One region of the Aeromonas salmonicida genome, then DNA from elsewhere that is predicted to be linked to it. Evidence: riboswitches for the same ligand, from Rfam matches in the RefSeq annotation. Region 1 holds a riboswitch; each other region holds the start of a gene.

Region 1 (3,208 bases):
GCACCACCCGGAGCAGTCATCTTGATACCAGCACCTTTAGCTTGACCACCACCGATAATCAGCAGGCTCGGATCAATACTATCTTTGATGCCACTGAAGGTGACTTTTACAGCATCTTCATCAGGAGTGATTTCACAGTTCAGCAGTTTGATGCTGAACGGCTTGGAGTTGGACTCACCACCTTTGACCAGCTCTTTGGTGCTGATCTGGCCCATTTCAACAACCTGGTCAACAGACTCGGGAGCAACGGAGCAAGGGGCATTGATAATTTCACCGTTAAAGGTGACTTTACCTGAACCAGCACCGCCGGCAGCAACAGCAGAGCCGCACAGCAGCATGGAACCAACACCCATAGCAACCAAAATTTTATTAGCGTTCATTCTTTATACCTACATTAACGTGTGTTTTATCTCATTACCTAAACCATGCTGGAGTCACAGTGTTAAATAATGAGACGATATGCCACACAGCTACTCTTGCATGACTTTTTCTTCATTAAGCCGGTGAAGATATGAGCCAGACAATCAGTTGCTCTGTGTATGTCCAATTTTATCAAGCCAAGGCAGAAGACCGTATCAAAGGCAGTTCCCGCTACCTTTTATATCTGCACGAATACATATCCATGTAAGCCGTGTAGAAATACTGCTTTCAACCTTTGCTTGGGAAACAAATTAACGACGTATTTGATGCACATCAAATACATTTTGATTTTTATAAATCTTTTTTTAAACACTTTAAAATCATACACTTACAATCGCAACGGAACACATTGAAATAACAAAACACCATTATCAGCACTGTATTGAACATTGGCGATATTAAATTAACCAATAACCTAATCACACCACAAACCAAATTAACAAAAAACCAACATTGAGCACGATAAATATACTCTCCTGGCCATGTTTCTGATCACGTTCAGGCAATCAGGCAATCAGGCAATCAGGCAATCAGGCAATCAGGCAATCAGGCAATCAGGCAATCAGGCAATCAGGCAATCAGGCAATCAGGATTATCTGAAGCTGCCTGTGATGCACAAGAGGTCACACCTTGCTCTCACGGCAGGGATAACATTCAAAGTTTCCATGTCAAATAACATTGGCTTTAAAACATCCGCAGTTGTTGGCTCACTCTTCACAGGCATTCATAATAATAAATTTAATTGGAAGGAAATAAAATATCATCAATATGGGACCGGCATATTTCCCCACCAATACTAATCGACACTTGTGAGGTGTGACTTATATCCCATCTTTTTTTATAGCGATTGATTTCTCAAAGTGGGGTGTTATCATCCGGACATAGAGTAAAGGGCAAACCGATCGAAAGGTCGGGACGCAAAGCCACCGGTCTAAGGGTGTAGATACCTAAGACAGCGGAGCTGCCAACTGAGAAGAGTGATGTCATGATCTGAATGCCATTCTCTTTGATTGCGTTGCCCTTTTCGTACAACGACATGTGACGAAAAGGACATAAAATGAACACTTGCATCCCCTCCACCGGTTCTGTCCGCAAAAGCATTATCCGTTGCGCCTCCTCAGCCGCCACCGCCTTGCTGCTTGGTGCTGCACTGTTGCCCGCTACCGCGTCGGCTTACGATGGCACAGTGACCCTGACTGGTACCATTTATGAATCACCCTGTGACTTTTCTGACAACAGCGTGACCTGCTATTCCGGCGCACAGCGCCAAACCCTGGATTTGGCCAGCCTGCGACAAACTGGCAGCCTCAACGCCATCAATGGCACCCTGAATTACAAGCTGTCAGAAGGCAGCAATAGCATGGCCATAGTGACCGTCAGTTACCTCTAGTTTCCTCCTGAGCCTGGCTCAGGATTGCTTGAGGATCAGGGCCGGCATACCGATTGGTTTGTCGGCAGCCTGTCTTGGCCACTGGCAAAGCAACCTCTGTTGCCTTTGTGTCGCGTCCCTCTTGTCAGTCTCGGTTGCCCCTCTGCTCCGCGTCCTCTCGACCTGTTCCCCTTCCCTATCCACCCTTTCCTGGGTCACAGCATCATGACCACATAAACGCCTGGCGATCGCCAGCACAGAGCCTCCATACCATTCGGACATGAGGCACACCTGCCCACGGCACAGCAAACCTCAAACGAGAGCTGGATCACATTCACAGCGTGGAGGCTTAGATCCCCCCCAGATGGCAGATGAGTCCTTGCTATCACTGCAGCCCCCAATGAGACTCAATGTGTTTTGATAGATGCTAAATAAATGATTTATATGGCCTGATTGGTGAGTTGATACCCTTTTGGAACTTAGTACATTGCCCGCGATAACCACGCAGACTCTCATCCAAAGGGATAAAAATGAACAATCTGGGTACAAGGTTGCTGCTTCTGGCAGCACCGGGCCTGCTCGCCACCTCGGCGCTGGCCAATTACTCCCCCACCGACTGGCAAGCATACCGGCTGAACGGTGAATCGAGCCGCCAGCTGAGCGATCGCGTCACCGAAGTCACCTACGAGCTCAGCGCCCGCAATGACGATGCCCCCTATCAGCAACTGCGCGTCTATCGCCGCTTCGACTGGAACGATAGCGACCTCAGTGCTCTGGCGGAGCAAGTCTGCGGCGAGCCGCAGCTCAGGATTGAGCAGGGCTGGCAGATCCGTTACCTCAGCTGCGAGCAGGTGGTGCCGGCAGGCAAGGCCATCCCGGCCAGCAGCTATGACTATGGTTACGGCATGGAGCAGGGCCGCTGGGAGCCATTGATCGGCACCCCGACCGCACCGCGCCAGGATCGTATGCCGCTGGTCGAGCGCATCATACTGGGTCACAGCGAGCAGGAGCTGGATCGCTGCGAGCTCAACGCCCAGGGCCGCTGCGCCGAGCAGGTTTGGCAATATCAGCCGCAAAACTGGCAGCAACTCAGCGTGCTGGAAGAGACCCCCAACGAGCGGGATGGCCGCCTCGAGCAGATCTTCTTCCGCCTGCAACCCGTGCCAGGCAGTCAGGCTGCCAGCCAGGTGAGCGAGATCCACGTATGGCGCAAGTACAGCTGGCAGCTGGATGAAACCAAAACCCAGCAGGAGTGCGATGAACCCCAGACCCGCCAGGAAGGGGACAAGACCATCAGCTATCGGGTTTGCCGCCAGACCCTGCCCGCCGGCAGCGAGGTGCAGGTAGTACTGAAAGACACCGGCTATCAATACCCGGTCGGTGGCAGCGAATGGCAGACACTGCCGGAAACCGACGAGT
Region 2 (3,208 bases), 460 kb from region 1:
CTTGTCATCGCCAGCACTGATGGCGGAGGTGAGCTCGTAGGTGCGGCCCGTCTCTGCGCTCAGCTCGTCGAGCATGGCGCGCAGCTCCTTCATCAAGAGCACATAGGTCTCGCCATCGGAGGCATTGCCAAGATCCGGGTTGGCTCCCTGGCCACCCGGGAACTCCCAGTCGATGTCCACCCCGTCGAAGAATTTCCAGGTTTGCAGGTACTCTTTCACCGAGGCGACGAAGGTGTCGCGCTTGGTCTTGTCACCAAAGAAGAAGAAGGGGTCGGAGAGGGTCCAGCCGCCGATGGAGGGGAGAATTTTCAGGTCCGGATAGGCCTTCTTGAGCGCCATCAGGTTGCCAAAGTTGCCCTTGTAGGGCTCGTCATAAGCGGTGAGATTGCCCTGCCCCATCTGGATGGCAGCCCAGGGATCGTGGATGGAGACCTTGAAGTCCTCCCGCCCAGCGCAGGAGCGTTGCAGCGCCTCGAAACTGCCGGAGATGGACTTGAGACTGTCGTTGATGCCATTGCCACCACAGATGGGGGTAAAGCCGTAAAGAATGTGAGTCAGGTTCTGGGCCGGGACCTTGTCCACGGTGAACTTGCGGCCATAGACGCCCCACTCCACATAGTAGGCCCCCACCACCTTGCCGGATTTGTTGGCGTAAGGTTTGTTGTTCTCCTGCAACGGTGCCTTGAGCGGCACCAGATGGCTGCCATCGGTGTCGGCCACCAGAATTTCTTTCTTGTCGGAGAGAGTGCAACCATCGGCATTGCACAGGGCCACCTGCATCTGGTAGCGGCCCCCCTTGGTCACCTTGAAGTTGGCGGTGCCGGAGGCTGACGCGGCGCCGGACCACACCTCCTGGCCATCGAGCAGTACCTTGGCGGTCTGGCCGACATCACCGGACCAGAGATTCCAGCTCACACTGACCGGCGCACCATCGGCATGTACCTTGACCAGTTTGTTGTAGGAGGTGGCGGCTTGATCGACTTCGACGATGGCGAACTTGGTTTCGCCCCAGCCGATGGTGGGTTTGCCGGGGGCGGCAGCGAAGGCAGAGGAGGCACACAGACCCCCGACCAACAACGCCAGTACTGAGGGTTTTGGACTTAACATAGTTGAATATCCTTATTTCGTTCTTGGAATTAACAACGAAAAAGGCAACGCCAACCAGACAGGTAACGCAGACAACATCGCGCCATGGCTTGGCCCATGGACGAAACAACCTGTGGTGGCCCCGCTATCTTAGGTACTGCTGACCCTTAGACCGGAAGCTTTGCGTCCCGGACTTTCGTCCGGTTTGCCTTTTGCACAACTTGATTTGCGACAAAAAATAATCGCCGGTTGAATATAAGGAGTTAAACGAGGAAGGGCAAACCCCTGGCAGGTTATTAATAAGCCACTTTTTATCGGAAAATAGCCCCAAACGAGAAGAAAAGACGCTTTGTTGTGTAAGAAAGCGCCGATCTTGACGTCTCGGGGCTGAGATTAAAAATCAGACGAATTACTTGTTTCGTGATCATCATCAAGTTTGGCAGGCCGCAATATGCTGTTCATCAGCGCACGCAACTTGAGCGGTTTGACCGGTTTGCTGATGTAGCCGTAGCCGTGTTCACGGATCTGCGCCTGCAACTCGCTCTTGCGATCCGCACTGATGATGATGCCGCCAATGTCGTTGCCATGGGCGAGGCGCAGCATGTGCAGGGCCTGCAACCCTGTCTTGCCGTCATCCAGGTGGTAATCGGAGAGCACCAGCTGCGGCAGGAAACCGCCGGCGATGAGATCCTCCGCCTGAGCCTGGCTCTGGGCACACACCACCTCGCAGCCCCAGCGCCCCAGCAGGGAGTGCATGGCGATGAGAATGTCGCCCTCGTTGTCGATGCAAAGCACCCGAACGCCTTCCAGTTGGCTGTCCCGCAGGGCGGGCGCCGCCACTTGCGTCGTTGCAACAGGGCGGGTCGCCAGATTGAGGGTGATGGCAAACACGGATCCCGCCCCCGGCCAGCTGCGCAGGGTCAGGTTGTGGCCCAGCACCAGGGCGATGCCGCGGGCGATGGCGAGCCCCAGACCCAATCCCTGCTCCTTGGCGGTGCGGGAGTGATCGAGGCGGGAAAATTCGTCGAAAATCGCTTCCTGCTTGTCGAGCGGTATGCCGGGACCGTTGTCCCACACCTCAATGCGCACCTTGTCCCCCAGACGGCGACAACCGAGCAGCACACGGCCGCCCGGGTTGTAGCGAAACGCATTGGTGAGGAAGTTTTGCAGCACCCGTCGCAACAGACGCACGTCGCTGTACACAGCCAGCTTGCTCTCCACCACCGAGAACTGAATGCCCCCCGCCTGGGCCAGCACCCCGAACTCCGCCTTGAGGTTGTCGAACACGTCGTGCAGGGCGAAATCGAGCTTTTTGGCCTTGAACTTGCCCGCCTCGAGCCGCGAGATGTCGAGCAGATCCGTGATGAGATCCTCGGTCGCCCCCAGCGCATCGTCGATGTGACGGGCGATGCGGGCCGTCTCATCCCGGGGCGGCAGCATCTCCAGCAGGGAAGAGGTAAACAGCTTGGCGGCGTTGAGGGGCTGGGTCAGATCGTGGCTCACCGCCGCCAGGAAGCGGCTCTTGGAGTGGTTGGCCCGCTCCACCTGCTGGTTCACCAGCAGCAGTTGGCGGTTGAGCTCCGACAGCTCGTGGGTACGCTCGGCCACCCGCGCCTCCAGGTGTTCGTTGGCTTCCCGCAGCACCCGTTCGGCGTCGCGAAACGGGGTGATGTCGGTAAAGGTCATGACGAAACCGCCGGCCGGCATGGGGTTGCCCTGCATCTCGATCACCCGGCCATCGGGTCGCTCCCGCGCCGAGATGTGGGGGCTGCCGCGCTGCATGAAGGCGACCCGCCGTGCCACCTGGGCCTCGATATCTCCCGGGCCGCACAGCCCCTGCTCGGCGTTGTAACGGATGATCTCCTCGATGGATCGCCCCATCTGGATGAGGCCGGGCGGGTAGTGGAACAGCTCTATGTAGCGCCGGTTCCAGGCCACCAGCTTGAGCTCTCTGTCCACCACGGAGATCCCCTGCCCCATGTGCTCTATGGCTCCCTGCAGCAGGCCGCGGTTGAAGCGAAACACGTCGGAGGCTTCGTCCACTATGGTGGCGATCTCCTCGAGCTGCATGTTGCGCCCTTGCAGGGCCGACGCCAGCACCAACCGGGCGGACGAAGTGCCA
Region 3 (3,208 bases), 1.6 Mb from region 1:
GGAGAGCGGGAAGTCGTTGGGGTTGCCCGCATCCTTCATGGAGGTGGGGTACTCGTAGTCCACATCCACCCCATCGAAACCGTACTGGCGGATAAAGCTCACCGCCGAATCGGCAAAGGCGTTGATGCCGGCTGTATTGACCGAGCAGTCGCCCTTGGTGGTGGCGGTGTAGAAGCCGCGGGTATCGGCCCAGCCTCCGACCGAGATAAGGGTCTTCACGTCCGGATACTGCTTCTTGTACTTGGAGATCAGGTTGAAGTGGCCCTGATAGGCGAATTCGGGATCCATCTCGGCGCCCGGCACCCCATCCCAGGTCAGCTTGGTGGCTGCATCATCCACCTTGATCTGGTGACTCTGCTCGTCCACCGCCGCGAAGGCGTAGTTGATGTGGGTGAGCTTGTCCCAGGGGATGTCGTTCACCAGGTAGGCGGGCAGGCCATTCTTGCCAGTGCGCCAGGAGGTGAAGTAACCGATCACCCGGCGGGCGTGGTCATCCCCCATGCACTCGTAACCGTCCGGGCGATAGATCTGGCGAATGTCACAAGAGAGGTTGCCACCTGTGGGCGGCAGCGCCGCCTCTTCCACCTGCACATCGACCTGGGCAGACTCGCCCACCAGATTTTCCTTGTCGGTCGCTACCAGCTTGAGGGCGGCAGCCCCCTTGCTCTGGGGCGTCCAGCTCACCTGCCAGGGGGCGCTGGTATCTTCGCCCACCTTCTTGCCATCTACGTAGAGCTCGACCCTGGCCACGTCATTGTTGGCATCGGTCACATTGCCACTGACCGCCACGCTGCGCCCCAGGGTTACCTTGGCGCCGTTGGCCGGGCTGCTGATGCTCACCCCGGGCGCCTCTGGCGCGACCACGGCGTTGACGCTGAAGCTGGCATCCGCCTCGCTCAGCACAGTGCCATCCTTGTCCAACCCACGAGATTTGAGTTGATGGGGGCCGACACCGGTAGCGACCCAGCTGGCCGACCAGGGGGCCCCGCTGCTCACCGCCACCGGCTGACCATCGATCAGATACTCGACCTTGACCAGGGCGCTGCTGTTGCCGCTCAGGGTGACCGCAAGGGCCACGGGTACACCTTCGTTGAAAGCGCTACCAAGAGCGGGCGAACTGATTGCCAGCCCAAGGCCCGGAGTCGTGCCGCCGTCGTTGAACAGCTTCCAGGCATCGGCCCAGACAGCACCCACACCGGGGGCATAGTGATAGGGGGATGCCCCGCACCAGCCGGAGTAGGGAAATTCTTTGCATTCGTAGAGAGCGCCTGCGTTGCTGACCACATCACCAGCCTTGTAAGCGGTGCCGGCCTGATAGGCGGGATAAGCGGCTTGTGCCCAAGCGGGCATGGCAGCCAGGGCCACCAGCATGGCAAGCCTGCTGGGCCTTAAGGTCTGTTGCATATTGTTATCTTCCTTGTTTTGTCTTGGCATTGGTCACCAGGGCAAAGAACAAGCGCAACCGGCGTGATGGGAGCAGACAACTGGCAATGGACGTGCCACAAACACCACCTTCACCCTGGGAAGCCCCGCTATCTGGATCGACTGATCTGGAGACCGGAGGCATTGCGTCCCGGCATTTCGACCGGTTTGCCCTTTACCTGGGTTCCGTGAGGAACAAGCCGAGTATAGGAATCAACCAGCAGAGTCTCAATCTTCATTCTCGAAGAAAAATATGTGGATGCAAGCCAGATCACACTTTCCCGAGAACAGTGAATTAATGATTTTGTCATTAATTTCATAATGTTAGTCAGGTCAAAAAAACCAGCACTGCCCTCATTTGCATCCCGGTAATGTGCGTTGGCTCACTGGTATGACGTGCCAGAAATGTGACAATGCGCGCCCTTGGTCAAGGTGCCAAGGCTATGGAAACACTGGCAAAAAATAAAAAAGGAACCGTTATGAAAAGAACACGTACCCTGCTGTCGCTGGCCGTGGGGTTTGCACTCGCGTCCCCGTCCGTCCATGCCGCCAGCTTCAGCTGCCCGGCTGACAGTGCCCTCACCCCCATCCCCGTCATTCAGGGCATTGGTGGCAAGAGTCCCCTCATCCCCGATGGCAAGTTCGAAAGTGCGCAGAGCGTCACGGTCAAGGCGGTGGTCACGGCACTTGGTGAGAGTCTCAACAAGGGTTTCTACCTGCAGGATCTGCAAGGGGATGACAATCCCCAGACGTCGGATGGCATCTTCGTCTACCTCAACGACAAAAACTTCGCCAGCAAGTACCCGGACATCAAGCCGGGTGCCGAAGTCTGTCTGGAGGCCAAGGTCGAGGAGTACTACAACCACACCCAGCTCAAGCCGGTCGTTGACAGCAGCGCCCCGCGTCTGCAGGTTCTCGCTCAGGGCTCTGTGCCTGCCGCCGTGCCGCTGCGGGTACTGGAAAACGAGACCCTGGCCCGGGCGCTGGAGCGTCACGAAGGGATGCGGGTACGCCTCGATGCTGACAGCGCGCTCAAGGTAAGCCGCAACTTCAGCTATGACTACGCCGCCAAACGCAACAATCTGGTGCTGTCACACCAGGCACCGCTGATGAAGCCGACCCAGCTGCATGCCGCCGACAGCAAGGAAGCAAAGGCGCTGGCCAGGGCCAACGCCCGCAACCGGGTATTCCTCGAGTCTGACTTCAAGGCCGCCGATGGCAAACTGCCCTGGCTGCCAGGCTGGGATCCGGAGCAGGGTTATCTGCGCATCGGCGATGCCCCGGTCAATCTGGATGCGCTGGTGGGCTACAGCTACAACGAATACCGGTTGATAGTGCCGCAGGATCAGGTGATCACCGCCGGCGATCTGCTGCGCACCGGCGATAACGATCGCCAGAGCGCACCGGCCCGTGCCGATGGCACCGATTTGCGTATCGGCAGCTTCAACGTGCTCAACTACTTCACCAGCCACTCCAGCGTGGGGGGGGGCCTCAATGTGCTGTGCAAGGATCAGGCGGATGCGGACAGCGCCAAGGGCTGCAACCGCGGCGCCAAAAACCTGGAGGACTTCCAGAAACAGCGCGCCAAGATAGTCAACGCCATCACTGAGATGGATGCCGATCTGCTCGGCCTGATGGAGATGGAGAACAACGGCTTTGACAGCCACTCAGCCATCAGTGATCTGGTGCAAAGCCTCAACGCCCAACAGAAGGAAGCCGACAAACAGTACGCCTTCGTGGCCCTGCCCAAGGCGCTGCTTGGCGACGAGCGCTTCTTCGGCGGCGA
Region 4 (3,208 bases), 1.2 Mb from region 1:
AAGGGCTTGCACTGATAGACCTTGCCGTTCTTGGGTTGCAACACCTTGGTGCCGTCCGTGTAGGAGGTCAGTCCCTGCGGGAAGGTGAACTGGTAGTCACCGCCACCTGCCGAGTCCTTGAGCATCAGGTCCAGGGTCTGCTGCAGGGCTTCGCCACCCGCCTTTGGCTTGGCCTCGATCACCAGTTGGTGGTGACCTGCGCTGAGCCCGGTGAGCGGCATGGTGAAGCTCTGGCTGCTGTCCTTGATGTCGGCGGCAGACTGGCCCCTGGCCACACCACCATGGTCATACAAGGTGTTGGTGACAGTCAGATCCCCCTGGGCAGTGATGGTGAAGTCGAGGGTCACCTTGCCGTCGTCGAGCAGGTATTCGCTCTCCAGACCGCTCACGCTGATGTCGTTGCCCACCGGCGGTTGCAGCTGTTCGAGCTGGATCTCGACCCGTTCCAGTGCGCTGCCTGCCTTGAGGTAGACGGGGTTCTGGCCGTAGACGGGGTTGAACTGATTGTCGGCGTTCTGCTGACCGGCGCGGATCTGGCTCTGCTCCGTATTGATCTTGCTGGCCAGGGCATGAGCCCAGTTGTTTTTCTGGCCCTGCTCCGTGGTGGTGATGGTCAACTCGGTTTGCAGATCGGGGCGCACGCCATTGGCGTCGAACACCAGAGCTCTGGCCTTGTCACCGGCCGCCAGATCGGTGGAGGGATAAATGGTGCCCCCCTGGCTCCAGCTCAAGGGGGGCTGAGTGCCTCCCTTGAAGTTGGCATCGATCAGGTTGTAGAAGCTGTTGCTGGTATCACCCACTTCCCACACCCCCAGGATCAGCTGATAACCGGTGCGCTCCGGCAGGTTGCAGTTGTGAGTGACCTGCTTGGGCGGCTGTACCATGTTGCCATCCACCACGCAGAAAGGGGTGAGATCGAAGGCGGCACGGGTCAGCGGCTGGTTCGGGTTCCAGTCCTGTTTGGTGAGGTAGTAACGCCAGTTGCGGGTGACATGGTTGGCGGTGAAGGTCCAGCTGATGGCGAATGGCCCGGCCTGTACTTCACGCCTGGTCCAGCGATCGCTGGTCTGGGCGTTCAGCTCACTCCAGCGGGAGCTGCCCGCCGAGGCAATCTGACCATCCTGAGGGCCTGATTGCGGGAAGCCGGAGGGGCCCTCCACGCTCTGGGGTTCCCATTGCACAGCGCCACACTGGCTGTTGCCACCTTTGTTGCACAGGTAGTTGCGGCTCTCGGGCTGGCTGATGTAGCCGTGGGCGAGTACGCCACCACTGGCCAGCAGCGCCAGCGCTGCCGCGACGTGATTGAGTTGGATTTTTGCTGCCATACATTCCTCTGTTCGATAGATGTGGGCAGTCAAGTTGGCAGGGGAGTTCCCCGATACACACCTGAGTGTGGCAACCCCGCTATCCTGGACGACATGTCTTTAGACCGGAGGCTTTGCGTCCTGGCCTTTCAACCAGTTTGCCAAATGACTACATAAAGGGTCATGGTGTCGCGTCTTGCGACACTACCATCATGACTAATTTTGATTAGTTAATTAAGTGTAAATGTTTACAGCTTGACTCATCGGAGTAGAGCTAAAACTTAACGTTATGTTTTTAATGGTGTATTTAATCGGCAAGCTAAGCTGAATGTCGCCCATCATGTCGATAAAATGCAAAAATTCGACATTTTTCATCAATGAAAAAATCCTCTGCCAGCGGGCTGGCAGAGGATGAATTGCGACAGAGCAAGACGGATCAGTGGCGAGCGCGGGGGCGTTCGGCCTGATGTGATTGCTGATGCAGCGGGGCCAGCCGCTGTGCCAGGGTCTGATCGATGGCAGTGCCCAGTTTGAACACCGACAGCCGCTCATCCAGACTGCGGGAGAGGTCTGCCAGCAGCTCGCTCTCTTTCGCCAGATAGGTGGCGGATTGTGACATCTCCTGTGCCGAATCATTGATGCCACTGACGTTGCGGTTCATATCCTCGGCCACCACGCTCTGCTGTTCCGCCGCAGTGGCTATCTGGATCGCCATGTCGCTCACATGCTGGATGTGGTTGACGATGAGGGAGAGATCCTGCCCTGCCTTTTCGGACTGGCTGACGCTGCTCTCCGCCAGCTTGCGGCTGGCATCCATGGCACTGGCGGCGGTCACTGCCCGCTGCTGCAATTGGGCTATGGTGCTCTGTATCTCCTCGGTGGACTGGCGGGTGCGGCTCGCCAGCTGGCGTACCTCGTCGGCGACCACGGCAAAGCCGCGTCCCTGTTCCCCGGCCCTGGCTGCTTCAATGGCGGCGTTGAGGGCCAGCAGGTTGGTCTGCTCGGAGATGGCGCTGATGACGGCTGTCACCTCGCTTATCTGCATCACTCCCTCCTTGAGCTGATTGACCTGCTGGGTGGCCTGTTCCACCTCGGTGGCCAGCGCCTGTATGCCATTGACACTGGCATGCACGTCACGGTTGCCCAGCCCGGCCTCGCTGGTGGCTTCCTGGGTATCCCGGGCGGTATTTTCGGCGTGACCCGCCACATCGGCAATGGTGGCGCTCATCTCGTTCATGGCGGTGGCGAGCTGGGAGAGTTGATCCCGCTGGCTGTTGACCGCCTGATTGGTCTCCTCTGCCGAGGAGGCGATCCGCAGGGCGGCATCTGCCACGTTGCGGGCCCCCTGGCTGGCCTCGATCAGGGCGTGACGAATGGCGTCGAGCCCCTGGTTGGTACAGGCGGCGACGACCCCCATTTCATCCTTGCCGTGTACCGGTATGCTGATCACCAGATCCCCGGCCGCCACCTGCTGCATGGCTCGCTTGATCTCGGCCAGGGGATTGACGATGGAGCGGCTGATGGCAAACCCCAGCAGCCCCATCAGCAGGATCACCAACAGGGTGGCGCCGCCCATCAGCTGGTACTGGGACCAGATGGTGGCCTGAATGTCCTGCAGCAGTACGCCCGAGCCCAGGATCCAGCCCCAGGGCTGATAGCCGGCGACCAGCGACATCTTCTGGGCGGCATCACCGGAGGGTCCTATCCACTGGTATTCAAGGCGGCCATGCTGGCCCCCCTTGCCGAGTTCCACCATGCGTTGCCAGTGATCCCCGGCTGTCTCGGTGCCGCTCTGGCCCATCTGCTGGCCAACCAGTTCCGGTTTGACGGGGTGTACCACAACGTGGCGAGTTTCATCGAGTACGAACAGATAGTTGTCGCCATCGAAGCGCATGCTGTTGAGC

What was found. Region 1 has a riboswitch for cyclic di-GMP ahead of ONZ54_RS19980 (hypothetical protein). Riboswitches for the same ligand answer to the same signal wherever they lie in the genome.
Region 2: another riboswitch for cyclic di-GMP. It lies ahead of ONZ54_RS17735 (glycosyl hydrolase family 18 protein); the one in region 1 lies ahead of ONZ54_RS19980 (hypothetical protein).
Region 3: another riboswitch for cyclic di-GMP. It lies ahead of ONZ54_RS05030 (glycosyl hydrolase family 18 protein); the one in region 1 lies ahead of ONZ54_RS19980 (hypothetical protein).
Region 4: another riboswitch for cyclic di-GMP. It lies ahead of gbpA (N-acetylglucosamine-binding protein GbpA); the one in region 1 lies ahead of ONZ54_RS19980 (hypothetical protein).

Annotation. Positions count from the first base shown of each region.
Region 1 is NZ_CP110645.1:4,287,177-4,290,384, forward strand. It holds gene ONZ54_RS19975 (fimbrial protein) at 1-380, opposite strand, end outside; cyclic di-GMP riboswitch class I at 1,303-1,389, shown strand; gene ONZ54_RS19980 (hypothetical protein) at 1,478-1,810, shown strand; gene ONZ54_RS19985 (collagenase) at 2,320-3,208, shown strand, end outside.
Region 2 is NZ_CP110645.1:3,824,704-3,827,911, forward strand. It holds gene ONZ54_RS17735 (glycosyl hydrolase family 18 protein) at 1-1,107, opposite strand, end outside; cyclic di-GMP riboswitch class I at 1,219-1,306, opposite strand; gene ONZ54_RS17740 (hybrid sensor histidine kinase/response regulator) at 1,480-3,208, opposite strand, start outside.
Region 3 is NZ_CP110645.1:1,009,671-1,012,878, reverse strand. It holds gene ONZ54_RS05030 (glycosyl hydrolase family 18 protein) at 1-1,404, opposite strand, end outside; cyclic di-GMP riboswitch class I at 1,520-1,605, opposite strand; gene ONZ54_RS05025 (ExeM/NucH family extracellular endonuclease) at 1,902-3,208, shown strand, end outside.
Region 4 is NZ_CP110645.1:613,567-616,774, forward strand. It holds gene gbpA (N-acetylglucosamine-binding protein GbpA) at 1-1,325, opposite strand, end outside; cyclic di-GMP riboswitch class I at 1,392-1,477, opposite strand; gene ONZ54_RS03065 (methyl-accepting chemotaxis protein) at 1,741-3,208, opposite strand, start outside.